DNA from 4 places in the Specibacter sp. NPDC078709 genome. Region 4 is predicted to be linked to each of the others. Evidence: riboswitches for the same ligand, from Rfam matches in the RefSeq annotation. Region 4 holds a riboswitch; each other region holds the start of a gene.
What was found. A riboswitch is a leader RNA that binds a small molecule or an ion and turns the genes downstream of it on or off. The one in region 4 is predicted to bind S-adenosylmethionine.
Positions count from the first base shown of each region.

Region 1: linked by a shared signal. The riboswitch ahead of AB0P14_RS12615 (ABC transporter ATP-binding protein) and the one ahead of AB0P14_RS11470 (OsmC family protein) in region 4 are both predicted to bind S-adenosylmethionine.
Region 2: linked by a shared signal. The riboswitch ahead of AB0P14_RS14425 (DUF1737 domain-containing protein) and the one ahead of AB0P14_RS11470 (OsmC family protein) in region 4 are both predicted to bind S-adenosylmethionine.
Region 3: linked by a shared signal. The riboswitch ahead of AB0P14_RS02810 (hypothetical protein) and the one ahead of AB0P14_RS11470 (OsmC family protein) in region 4 are both predicted to bind S-adenosylmethionine.

Region 1 covers NZ_JBFBLU010000006.1:147,523-150,692, reverse strand. The annotation lists gene AB0P14_RS12630 (hypothetical protein) at 1-146, opposite strand, end outside; gene AB0P14_RS12625 (polysaccharide deacetylase family protein) at 179-1,135, opposite strand; gene AB0P14_RS12620 (CoA-binding protein) at 1,186-1,602, opposite strand; SAM riboswitch class I at 1,697-1,810, shown strand; gene AB0P14_RS12615 (ABC transporter ATP-binding protein) at 1,901-2,662, shown strand; gene AB0P14_RS12610 (aliphatic sulfonate ABC transporter substrate-binding protein) at 2,720-3,170, shown strand, end outside.
Region 2 covers NZ_JBFBLU010000008.1:18,209-21,378, forward strand. The annotation lists gene AB0P14_RS14415 (aminodeoxychorismate lyase) at 1-438, shown strand, start outside; gene AB0P14_RS14420 (Pr6Pr family membrane protein) at 447-1,091, opposite strand; SAM riboswitch class IV at 1,204-1,323, shown strand; gene AB0P14_RS14425 (DUF1737 domain-containing protein) at 1,413-1,673, shown strand; gene AB0P14_RS14430 (rhodanese-like domain-containing protein) at 1,670-2,062, shown strand; gene AB0P14_RS14435 (O-succinylhomoserine sulfhydrylase) at 2,176-3,170, shown strand, end outside.
Region 3 covers NZ_JBFBLU010000001.1:649,923-653,092, forward strand. The annotation lists gene AB0P14_RS02805 (sodium:solute symporter) at 144-1,667, shown strand; SAM riboswitch class IV at 1,768-1,879, shown strand; gene AB0P14_RS02810 (hypothetical protein) at 1,892-2,236, shown strand; gene AB0P14_RS02815 (helix-turn-helix transcriptional regulator) at 2,233-3,105, opposite strand.
Region 4 covers NZ_JBFBLU010000005.1:213,010-216,179, reverse strand. The annotation lists gene AB0P14_RS11475 (ABC-F family ATP-binding cassette domain-containing protein) at 1-1,203, opposite strand, end outside; SAM riboswitch class IV at 1,434-1,553, shown strand; gene AB0P14_RS11470 (OsmC family protein) at 1,591-2,169, shown strand; gene AB0P14_RS11465 (NAD(P)-binding domain-containing protein) at 2,349-3,047, opposite strand; gene AB0P14_RS11460 (LLM class flavin-dependent oxidoreductase) at 3,044-3,170, opposite strand, start outside.

The DNA of each region.
Region 1 (3,170 bases), on a different contig from region 4:
ATGGTGGCAGCCGTGGGTTTCCGTGTGGCAGCACTGACCCGTAGTTTTCCGGCGTCGGCCAGCGCGAGCACCACCGGTAGCTGGGCCAGCGCCCTCTGCTCCGTATGAACTTCGGTGGCATCCCGGGTGCGATCTTCGTTTTCCACCGGCTTAAGCTCCTTCTATTTTCTACGTGATGCTACGGGGTGGCCAGATAATCTTCGAGCAGCACCACTTTGAGTCCGGCTGCTTTTTGCGCTTTGAGGAAGGCCGCGAGGTCTTCCGGGAATTCCTTCCTAAAATGCATGAGCACAATGTCCCCAGGTCGCAGCCCCGCGCCCACTTGGTAGTCCATTCCCCCTGCATTTGCCTTGCTTTCCCAATCCACAATGGCCTTCATGCCGCACTCCGCAACAGCCCGCCGGGTGGCCATGGTGTATGGGCCACCCGGCGGTCGGAAGAAGACCGGCCGGCGCCCGAACTGCTGTTCTTCGAAGTCAGCCATGCCGCAAATTTCGGCCTTTTGCTGCTCGTAGCTGAGCTGAATAAATCCCAGATTATGGGTCATGGTGTGGTTTTCAATGAGGTGTCCGGCCGCAGTGTATTTCCTGTAGAAATCTGAACTTCCGGCGATAAAATTGTGAGCCAGAAACAACGAGGCCTTGATCCCGTGCTGCTCCAGCAGCGCCAGGTCCGAGTCCCGCTTCACGGCGCCGTCGTCGATCGTCACGAACACCACCTTTTGCTCGGTAGGCACCTTGGTCAGCACCGGCGCCATCCCGTCGACGATGGGCGGCAGCACATAGTCCGGCACCAGCCCTTCAAGGGTGTCTACCCTCCCGGTGGCCGGGTTAGTCGCTGGCTGAGCGCTGGGGACTTCCGACGCCGGAGCTTGCGTACTCGAGGCAGTGCCAGTCGCCGCGGGGGTACTCGAGGCAGCGGCGCTCTCGGGAGGAGTTTTTGTGACCGGGTTGCTTGCGACGGGGGTACTTATGGGCGGCGCGGTAGTAGCTGGCGCAGTTACTGGGCCCGGCAGCGCTGAACTGTTGGTGTTGACCCACCACAGGCCGGTGGCCACGAGTGCAATCGCTAGGAGCAACACCGAAAATGCCACCCAACGGCCACGGCTGGGTGAAAGGTCAAGGTGGCGGGGCATGGCAGCTTTCCTTATTTCTGGAAATCGTTGTTCAGCACAGCCTGCGCCGCTTACAACCCGAGTTTTGCGGCTTCAATCTTGGGACAGGTATTCATCACCACGTCCAGTCCTGCAGCTTGTGCACGTTGGGCCGCGTCCTCGTCAATAACGCCCAGCTGGAGCCAGACAGCCTTGGCACCCTCCGCGATGGCCTGGTCTACAACATCACCCACCCGGGTGGAATTTACAAAACAGTCCACCACGTCGATGGTTCCGGGGACCTCGGCCAAGGCTTTGTACCCCTTGGCACCATGGACGTCATCGCCTTTCAAACTCACCGGGATGATCTCCTGGCCCAGGTGCTGCTGGAGGTACAAGGAAACACCGACGGCAGGTCGCAGCGGATTACCGGACAAGCCCACAACAGCCCAGCGACCGGGTGTGGTCAAGAGCCGGCGGATGAGCTGCGGGTCATTGAGGTGTGCCATGTTACGAGCCTAGTCCTCCCACCGATTGTTACGCTTCGCGAACTCCACCCGCTTGCCGATTTCTGCCGCACACCACTACGTCCTAGTCTTGAGATGACCATCCCGAGCGGCCGAGAGATCTGGCTCATTGACGCCGCAGCAACCCTGGTTGACACCTTTGTAGAAGGAGTCATCGCCGGCAGGGTGCTACCGCCAGGAACGATGGAGTGTTGTGATGTCTGCTTTACTTTCGCCCTCGGTGTCTGCCGAACCAGTGGCGCCACCAACAATAGTTTCTGATCCCCAGGGCACTGCGGCCATGCCGGTTTCCTTTCATGGGCTTGGCAGGTCTTTCAGTTCCAAGGCCGGCACCCACACCGTGCTCCGTGATGTTTCCTTTGACATTCAGGCCGGGGAAATCGTAGCCCTACTGGGACCTTCTGGCTGCGGAAAATCCACCCTCCTGCGTGCCGTTGCCGGACTCGACGCTCCCAGCAGCGGCTCCGTGAGCATTGATGGAACAGCCGTAACCGGCATTGATTCACGCTGTGCCGTAGCCTTCCAGGAACCTCGGCTCCTGCCCTGGAAGTCGATCGCCAGCAACGTGGCGATCGGGGTTCCTGCCGGAGCCGACTCCGCCCGCAGCCGCCTCGTGGTGGAAAATCTGTTGGAACTGGTGGGTCTATCCGCCTTCGCCGGGCACCGGCCGCGGGAAATCTCCGGCGGCATGGCCCAGCGCGCATCCTTGGCCCGCGCCTTGGCTCGCAACCCTGGAGTTCTATTGCTTGACGAGCCCTTTGGCGCGCTGGATGCCCTGACTAGAATCACCATGCAGGACCTGCTGCTGGATATCCATTCGGCAGAACCGACCACGGTTCTGTTGGTCACTCACGACGTAGATGAGGCATTGCAGCTCGCGGACCGGATCATCCTGTTGGGCTCCGACGGCACGGACCAGCCCGGTTGCACCATTGTGCGCACCGTGGACGTGCCCGGCACACGCCCCCGCGACCGGGCATCAACAGAACTGGCCGGGCTGCGCAGCTCACTGCTTACCAGCCTCGGCGTCGACGGCCACTAGCCGCTACTTTTTACTTTCTCTCTTTCACTCTTCAGCACACCCATTTTAAGGACCACCATGTCTAATTCAGCTCTTTTCAACCGACGCTCATTCCTCGGATTCACAGCCGCCGTTTCCGCTTTGGCCCTTGCCGGCTGCACCGGTGAGAATGCAGCCACCGACGCTGCTGGCAAGGTGGGCGGCTCCGATACACTCAACATCGACTTCGCCACCTACAACCCGCTCAGCCTGATTATCAAGGAGAAGGGCTGGCTGGAGGCAACTCTGGCCGAGAAAAACGTCACCGTGAAGTGGTTGCAATCGGCTGGTTCCAACAAGGCCAATGAGGCACTGCGTGCTGGCGCCATCGACGTTGGTTCCACGGCAGGCTCCGCGGCGCTGTTGGCACGCGCCAACCGCTCCCCCATCAAGACAATCTCGCTCTACTCCCAGCCTGAGTGGGCGGCCCTAGTCACTAACAAGGACTCCGGTATTACCAAAGTTGCTGATCTCAAGGGCAAGTCCGTGG
Region 2 (3,170 bases), on a different contig from region 4:
ATGGGCGCCAAAACCCTTTCCTACGCCGTCAATATGGCGGCCTTGCGCCACGCCCATAGCCAAGGCGCCGATGACGTGATCTTTACCAGCGGCGACCAGCTCGTACTGGAAGGGCCGACGTCGTCGGTACTTTTGGCACACATCTCCGACGACTCCGGCGTGCCAGTCAAGCGACTCATCACGCCCCATCTGGACACCGGAATCCTGCCCGGCACCACGCAAGGCGCCCTCTTTGCAGCCGCAAAAGCCGCAGGCTGGGAGCTGGGTTACGGGCCTGTTACTCCGGCTGATCTGCTGGATGCCGATGCCGTGTGGTTGATTTCCAGCCTGCGTCTGTTGGCTCCCGTTAACACCATTGACGGCCAAGAGATTGGCACGCCGGAGATCCGTTCGGAGTTGACAGCGGAACTTTCAGGGCTTCTCGCACAGACCCTCTAACTGCCGAGTTAAACCGCAGAAGCTGCCACTGCCCGCCGGGCCGAGCGCCCGCTCAGCCAATTACCCAACCACATGATCAGAAATGTCATGGCCACGAAGGCCACGGCGATGATGAGGCAAGTCAGCAGGACGGGACCATATCCGCCGTCGGACGGGTTGAGGAAGGGGTAGGCGTACCAGGTGATGGCCGCGCCGCGAATGATCGAATACGCCAAATACGCCAGCGGGAACGCGATGGCGACGAGCACGCGTTTGTAGGCGATGGGGTGGCGCGGCGGGGTGATGAGCCAGTCGGCCACGATCGCCACAGGCATCACATAGTGCAGCCACGTGTTGATCCAGGGCAGGAGCGAACCCAAATCCACATCGCGCAGCAGGGCGCTGAAGACGATTCCCACCAACGCCATGCACACCACGGAAATGCAGCGCAACAGCGCCCACGCGGGTCCCAGATCCTTGCCGCGCCAGCTCAGCACCGACTCCACCACCAGCACCACGGCGGCAAAAATATTGGAGAGGTTGGTGAAATAGCTGAAGAAGTTCAGCACGCTGAAGCCGTGGCCAATGTGAATGCCCAGCTGGATTCCCACGGCGACCAAGGTCACCGCGCCAAAGAGGAAACGGACGGCGATGAAGGCGCGGCTGAGGCTCATGGATTCATACTGTCAGCTCATGGGCTGCGCGTCTGTAGTGCTGCCGTCATTTTGCGCCATACATGCACTTCTTAGGGTCCCAAGGGGCGGTGGATGTGTTAGTTTCAAAGGGAGTAATGAGTGCCAGTGTCAAGCCCTGACTTGCTGGCCGGCAACCCTCTTTCCGGCGGGGTGCCTCAGGTGACTACTCGGCAAACCCAGCTTCCACGGCTGAAGTTTGCAAGCGCGAACCCCGGTGCGGTAACTCAATGTCCAAATTTTTTGAGCACCGTCCTCAGCTCTCGCTTGCAGCCTTGCGGCCACTTGCAATGAGGAGAGAACATGTCCGCGGACGAATCACCCCTGGCCTACCGGCTCATCACCGGTCCCGACGATCGCTCCTTCTGCGAGCGCATCTCAGCAGCCCTCGACGAAGGCTATGTGCTTCACGGAGGGCCGGCCGTCACCTTTAATGGCACGAACGTGATCTGCGCCCAGGCCGTGATCCTCCCCCAGGCAGTTGCCAGTAGCGACGCCGCCGTGGCTAACGCAGTGCACGATCTGGACGCCGAGCTGGAGTTCGACGGCGAGGGCATCGCGTGAGCTACGCAGGGGATCTGGCCCCGGCAACAGCTTGGGAACACCTAGCTGCCGGAGCCACCCTGGTGGATGTGCGCACCGAAGGTGAATGGACGCATATTGGCGTCCCCGACGTTTCCGCGCTGAACTCCGAACCGGTCTTCATCCAGTGGAATCTGTCTGACGGCACCAACAACCCCCAGTTCCTGGAACAGCTACAGGCCGCAGTGCCCGCCGAGAAGCCGCTGGTTTTGCTGTGCCGTTCGGGCGTCCGATCCATCGCGGCGGCCGAGGCAGCAACTGCGGCCGGCTACACGGCGTACAACGTACTCGAGGGATTCGAGGGTCAACCCGACCGCTTCGGCGACCGTGTCCTGAACGGTTGGAAAAACCGCAATCTACCCTGGCACTAACGCCTTTCCTCGGAACGCGGCATGCGGAACGCCGCGTCCCGCGCGTCTGCACTGTGCCATCGCATGCCAGCATCCAGCCTCCTCACTCACCAGCGAATGCCAAGGACAAGTAATTGAGCAACTTTAACGAGCACGCAGCCACCTGGTCCCCGGACACGGCTGCCGTGCGCGGCGGGCTTGACCGCACCAACTTCCAAGAGACCTCCGAGGCCCTGTTTCTGAACTCCGGCTTTGTGTACGAATCCGCCGAGGCCGCCGAGGCGTCCTTCACCGGAGAAGTGGACCGTTTTGTGTACTCGCGGTACGGCAACCCGTCCGTGGCCACGTTTCAGGAACGGTTGCGGCTACTCGAAGGCAAAGAAGCGTGCTTTGCGACGGCGTCCGGCATGTCCGCCGTATTCACCGCTTTGGGTGCCTTGTTGGGTGCCGGGGACCGGGTGGTGGCGTCGCGCTCACTGTTCGGCTCCTGCTTTGTGATACTGAATGAGCTGCTCCCGCGCTGGGGTGTGGAGACGGTGTTCGTTGACGGACCGGATCTGGATCAGTGGCGCGAGGCGTTGAGTGTGCCCACCACGGCCGTCTTCTTTGAATCCCCATCCAACCCCATGCAGGAAATTGTGGATGTTCAGGCCGTGTGCGATCTAGCCCATGCGGCGGGCGCGCAAGTGGTGGCGGACAACGTCTTCGCCACTCCCCTGTTGCAAAAGTGCGGCGACTTTGGTGCGGACATCATTGTGTACTCGGGCACCAAGCACATTGACGGTCAGGGCCGGGTGCTGGGCGGCGCCATCTTGGGCACCAAGGAATTCATCGATGGACCGGTCAAAAACCTGATGCGCCACACGGGGCCGGCATTGTCTGCCTTCAATGCTTGGGTGCTGACCAAAGGCCTGGAAACCATGAATCTGCGCGTGACACATTCCTGCAACAACGCACTGGCACTGGGCAAATTCCTAGAATCAGCACCGCAGGTAGCACGCGTGCTGTACCCGCATCTCCCCTCACACCCACAGTACGAGCTGGCCAAGAAGCAGATGAAGGCTGGCGGTACCGTGTTGACGTTCGAGCTGGCCGAACCCGCCAACGGCACCCGAAAGGATGCTGCCTT
Region 3 (3,170 bases), on a different contig from region 4:
CACAGTTTATCCTAATAGACAACAAATGTTGCTCAATAGGCAATATTGGCTAGGTCGGACCCTAGCTACTCTATTTCTCGGCCAGCTCCGCTAGTTCAGCGAGCGCGGCTGGATCCCATAACTTTCGCACACTGGAGCACACCATGGACTTAAACATTGCCATAGTCGTCTTATATTTGGTGGCCATGCTGGCCTTTGGCTGGTGGGGAAAATCTCGGACCAAGAACAATAGCGACTACCTCGTCGCCGGCCGCCGTCTAGGCCCCTTCCTCTACACGGGGACCATGGCTGCTGTGGTCCTCGGCGGCGCCTCCACCGTTGGTGGCGTTGGGCTGGGGTATAAGTTCGGAATTTCCGGCATGTGGCTGGTGGTCGCGATCGGTGTCGGCGTGCTGCTACTGAGCCTGTTGTTCGCTCCGACCTTGCAGAAGCTCAAGATCTACACGGTCTCGCAAATGTTGAGCCTGCGCTACGGCGCCGAGGCAACCAAAATGTCCGGCATTGTCATGCTGGCTTACACCATCATGATCTCGGCAACCTCCACCGGCGCCTACGCCACCATCTTCATGGTGCTGTTTGGCCTGGACCGTTGGTTGGCCATTGCCATCGGTGGTGTCATTGTGCTGATTTACTCGACCATTGGCGGCATGTGGTCCATCACGCTCGCCGATCAGGTGCAGTTCGTCATCAAGACCGTGGGCATCTTCTTGCTCATGCTGCCCTTCACCTGGAACGCAGCCGGTGGCCTGGCCGGCATCAAGGAACGCGTTGACGCCAGCTTCTTCCAGTGGGATGGCATCGGCGTACAGACCATCATCACCTACTTTGTGGTTTACACCTTGGGCTTGCTCATCGGTCAGGACATTTGGCAGCGCGTCTTCACCGCCCGCGATCCGCAGGTGGCCCGGTGGGGCGGCGCCACAGCCGGCATCTACTGCATCCTGTACGGCGTTGCCGGTGCCATGATCGGCATGGCCGCCTTTGTGGCACTGCCAGACATCGATGTTGCAGGCCTAGGCAAGGACGTTGTCTACGCCGAGGTCGCCACCTACCTGCTGCCCATGGGCATCGGCGGCATTGTCATGGCCGCCGCCGTAGCCGCCATGATGTCCACCGCGTCCGGCGCCCTGATTGCCGCCGCCACGGTGGCCCGCAAAGACGTTGTCCCCTTCGTTGCCAGCTGGTTCGGCAAAACCATCGATGCCTCCGACACCACCAACCCCGAGCACGACGTCCGCGCCAACCGCTGGTACGTACTGATCCTGGGTGTCATGGTGATCGTCATCTCCATCGTGGTCAACGATGTGGTCTTCGCCCTCACCATCGCTTACGACATCCTGGTTGGCGGCCTGCTCGTGGCCATCATCGGCGGTCTGGTCTGGAAGCGCGGCACGGGCCTCGGCGCCGCCTGGTCCATGGCCGTAGGTTGCGCACTGACCCTGGTCATGTTGGTTCTGTACGCCACCTCAATCATCCCCAGCGCCGACGGCATCTACGCCAACGAGCCCATCTACTTCGGCCTCATCGCCTCGCTGCTGGTCTACGTTGTCATCTCCCTGTTGACCCCGGCAACCCCCGCGCACATCCGCAAGGGCTGGGACGACCGCCTCGCCGCGGCCGTCACGGACTCCAACCCGGATGAAGACGCTGCCACCTTGGTGAAGTAACTCGTGAAGTAACCTTCGCAGAAGTACGACGGCGGATGGTGACGTAATTTATTACGTCACCATCCGCCGTCGGCCGTTAAAACAGTAGTGTAGAGGACAGCTTCAAGAGATGCGGCGCCAAGCTCCGACTGGCCGCACGCCAACCCCATGCTTCACGGGTGGTTCGGATGAGGAAGCGGCCCGCGGAAACCTCCGTTGGGCAAGAGCAAGCAAAGGTCATCGCCATGTCTTCGAGCACCCCTGTCACGCCCCGTCAGCGCCAAAATGTTGGGCAGTCCGCCCCCGCAGCACGGACTGCGGCGGGTCCCGCCGTGGGGAACCTGCCCGCAAAATCCACCGGAATTCCGGTGCTGCCTTCGGTAGATGTGAGCCGCGGCGCCGTTTCGTTTCAAACCCCGAACGGCTTCCACGACTATCAGACGCAGGAGCCGCAACAGCTTGCCACAGCCCTGACCCAGGCGGTTCGCCCGGCCCGCTGGATTCCAGAGCTGGGCACCTTGGTCATCACTGTGGCGCAGAGCGGTGTGCGGGCCGGACGCAACGTGGGTTTCCGGCTCTCCGCTTTCTAGAGCCGTTCACTAGCGCGCCGCTGGGTGGGCTGCTGGGTGTGCTGCTGTACTGCATTGTCTGCCTCGGCCTGCGCGGTTCCCACCAGTTGCGCCAGCAGCACCAGCGCTTCTCGCCCTTCTCGCCCTTCTCGCCCTTCTCGCGCCGACGATCCAGCGACAGCCGTGTGCGTCGCAGCCGTGTGCGTTACGAAGGTTTGATCGGGGTGTTCCACCGATCTGAGGGTCTGTTGGGTCAGCGCAAGTTTCCCGATGAGCGGGTGCGCTAGTTCGTACACCGCAGTCGCGCACGGTTGGACTCTGTGGTCGGCCCAAAGAGAAACGAACTCTGGGCTGGCTACGGCCAAGGAACCCACCAGTTGAGCGAGTAGCGGATCCTCGGGGTACTTGCCAGCGATGAGCCGCAAATTGCCCACCACAGCACGGCTTTTGGATGGCCAGTCCAGATACAGGGCGCGCGTTTCGGTGTCCAGGAAGACCATGGATGCCATGTTCGGTCGTGCTGCAGGCGATAGTGGCGCGGCTATATCTAGATGTGGTGCGAGCAGCGCGTGGCCCAAGGAATTCCAGGCGAGGACGTCACTGCGCCGGCCCAGAATGAGCACTGGTACGTCACCGACAGCCGCCAGCAGTTCCAGCAGAGCCGGGTCGGCATCCTCTGTCGGCGGTTTAGGGGTTCCCGGGCGGCGCTTAGGGCTTGTCCCTAGCCGAATCAAGTGGGCCCGTTCGGCGCTGTTGAGCTGCAGTGCGGTGGCTAGAGCATCCAGAACCTGGTGTGAGGCATTGCGTGAGCGCCCCTGTTCCAGCCTTGTGTAATAGGAAGAACTGACTCCAGCCAGCATTGCCAACTCCTCACGGCGCAGCCCGGCCACACGGCGTCAGTCGCCATACAGCGTGAGACCGGCTTGTTTCGGGGTAATGCGTTCACGTCGTGCCT
Region 4 (3,170 bases):
CGGGGTAGTGCGGCCCAGCAGCAACCGCAAAAGGGTGGACTTCCCGGCACCATTGGGGCCGGTGATGCCAATGCGTTCACCGGCGTTGACCTGCGCCGAGATCGGGCCGAGCGTGAAATCTCCCTGCCGGACTACGGCTTCGTTCAGGGTGGAAACTACGGTGCTGGAGCGCGGGGCTGCGCCAATGCTGAACTGCAACGCCCATTCCTTGCGTGGCTCCTCAACTTCGTCCAGGCGGGCGATCCGGGACTCCATCTGCCGCACCTTCTGCGCCTGCTTCTCGCTGGATTCGCTGGCCGCCTTGCGCCGAATCTTGTCATTGTCGGGGCTTTTTTTCATGGCGTTGCGCACGCCCTGGGAGCTCCATTCGCGCTGTACACGGGCCCGTCCCACGAGGTCAGCTTTTTTGTCGGCGAACTCGTCATAGGCCTCCCGGGCGTGGCGTTTGGCGATGGCGCGTTCCTCGAGGAAGGAATCGTAGCCGCCGTCGTACACGCCCACCTTGTTCTGTGCCAGATCCAGCTCCACCACGGAGGTGATGGTGCGAGCCAGGAACTCACGATCGTGGGACACCAGCACCACCCCGCCACGCAGTCCCTTCACGAACTCCTCGAGCCGGGCCAGCCCCGCCAGATCCAGATCGTTGGTGGGCTCATCTAGTAGCACGATGTCGAAGCGGCTCAACAGGAGCGCGGCCAAGGCAACGCGCGCGGCCTGCCCGCCAGAAAGCCCTGTCATGGCGGCCTCGGGGCCAACATCCAGACCGAGCTCGGCCAGGGTGGCCGGGATGCGCTCATCGAGGTCTGCGGCGCCGCACGCCAGCCAGTGATCCAGAGCTGTGGCGTAGCGGTCCTCGTCGGCGGAATTGCCGGAACCCAGGGCTTCGGCGGAGGATTCCATGGCTTCAGTGGCGGCGGTGCAGCCGGTGCGCCGGCCAATGTACGCGGCGATACTCTCGCCGTCGAGTCGCTCATGCTCCTGCGGCAACCATCCGACGAAGGCGTCCTGCGGTGCTGTGCTCACGGTGCCGCCCTGCGGGGTGGCAGCGCCTGCAAGGAGGCCCAAAAGTGTTGATTTTCCGGCTCCGTTGGCGCCGACTACGCCAATGACGTCGCCGGGGGCCACCGTGAAGGAGAGGTTGGTGAACAGGGTGCGGTGGGCGTGGCCGCCGGAAAGGCCCTTTGCCACAAGTGTTGCGCTCATGTATCCATCTTAAGTTGCTTCTAGGTGGTGGACGGACCTGCCCTCCGGAGCGGCTGGACCTGCCTTCCGCTCCTGCCCGTCCCGGCGGAGCCTGATGTCGGATTCATCCGTGAGAAATGGTCGCTTTCACGGATCAAAGCGACCATTTCTCACTGATGGATGTCGTGATGTTGCCCTGTGTGACGGAATCCTTGTCAGCGGGGACCGGTGGTAGGCAGACTGAGAGGCAGAATCAAGAGTTTCGACCATGCGGCCCTGGCCGGTCGAACGGCAACCCTCGCAACCATAGTGGGGTGCCCCAGGTGAGGATTCGACGCCTTCGACACCAGCCGTTGGCGTAAGTATGGCGCAGTGCCTCGCACTCGCCTTCATACGAAGGACACCACCATGAGTGAAGCAACACTTAGCGAATCAACGCTGACCGAATCAACGTTTATCCCGTCGATCGATGACGCAGCCCTCCGTTCAGCCCGTCTCAGCGAGGCAGGTGCAGCATGGGCGCAGCGGATCGGTGCCAACCCGGATAGCGCAAAGCTGACCTACAAAGTTGACGGCGTTGGCGTGGGTTCGGTGGCCACCCGCATCAGCTCCGGAAAGCACCAATTCATTGTGGACGAGCCCGCAGCGTTGGCCGGCGACGACGTGGCTGCCAGCCCGGTGGAATACGCGTTGGGTGCCATCATTTCCTGCCAGGTGGTGGTGTACCGGCTGTACGCCGAGCAGCTCGGCATTCAGGTGGATGACATCACCATCAACGCCGAGGGGGATCTGGACGTGCGCGGCCTATTTGGTCTGGATGACACCGTGCGCCCGGGGTTCAGTGATATCCGTCTGGCAGTGAACATCAGCGGTCCGGAAACACAGGAACGGTATGACGAACTGGCCCGCACCGTGGAGGCGCGTTGCCCCGTCCAGGATCTATTCAGTAACCCGACACCGTTCCGCACCGCCATCACCAAGGTGTGAGCGCTGATTTAGCTGCAGGGCCAGATTTAGATGCTGGGCAAGACGGCGCTAGCCGGTGCGTGATCGAGGATAAAGCATAGGGAATCGACCGCACCGGCAAGCGCCGCGCTCAGATCCAGAGACCTAAGTGTCCTGAGGCATAGCCGCCTATGCCTCTAAGCGTCAAGGCTTCAAGGCGTCTAGGCGACGGGGCTGAGATCAGCTTGTGCAGTAGCGGCATGTGCCAGAAGTTCTGCCTGCAACCCAGCCTCATCGTAGGAGCCGGTGAAGATGGGGGTGTCCGGTTCGAATGCAGCGCCCTGGGCGAGGTGACCGGCGTCGACCGCGTCAAACCCTAGGTGCTCCACGAAGTTCAGCACCATGGCGCGAGTCTCGGGATCGTCCGAGGCAACGGCCAGCGCGCGGCGATCAGCGGCTCCGGCGTCACGGGCATCCAACTCCAGCTCGTGGTAGCCAATGTGGTTCAGCGATTTCGCGAGCCGGGAGCCGGGAAGATGAGCGTGCACCATTTCCGAGCTCGAGCGGGCATCCGCCAGCTCCGGCATGTCGCCGTTGGTGTCGCGCCAATAGTTCATGGTGTCCAGGACGTGCTTGCCGGTAAGAGCGGCCGGATCCAGTGTGCGGAATTTGTGCAGCGGCACCGAAAGTACCACCAAATCGGAGAGCTCCATGGCGTCCTGCGCTGAGACGGCGATGGCGCCGGGGGCCATGACAGAGACGATCAAGTCAATCTTTTTCGGGTCCCCGGAGGCGGCAATCAGCACTCGGTAGCCTGCCTTGATGGCCTGCCGGGCAACGCCGGTGCCTACTTTTCCGGCGCCGAGGATGCCAATGGTGGTGGTTGCCGGATCGTGGAGGGCGGGGGACTGCTGGCTCATGCGCTTACCTTCTTTGTGGTGCGGAGTTCTGCATCGATCAAGGGCTTGACCTCGGTGCCGAAGAGTTCAATGGACTTCAGGACGTCGGTTTGCGGCACCGAGGCGAAATCCATTTCCAGGATA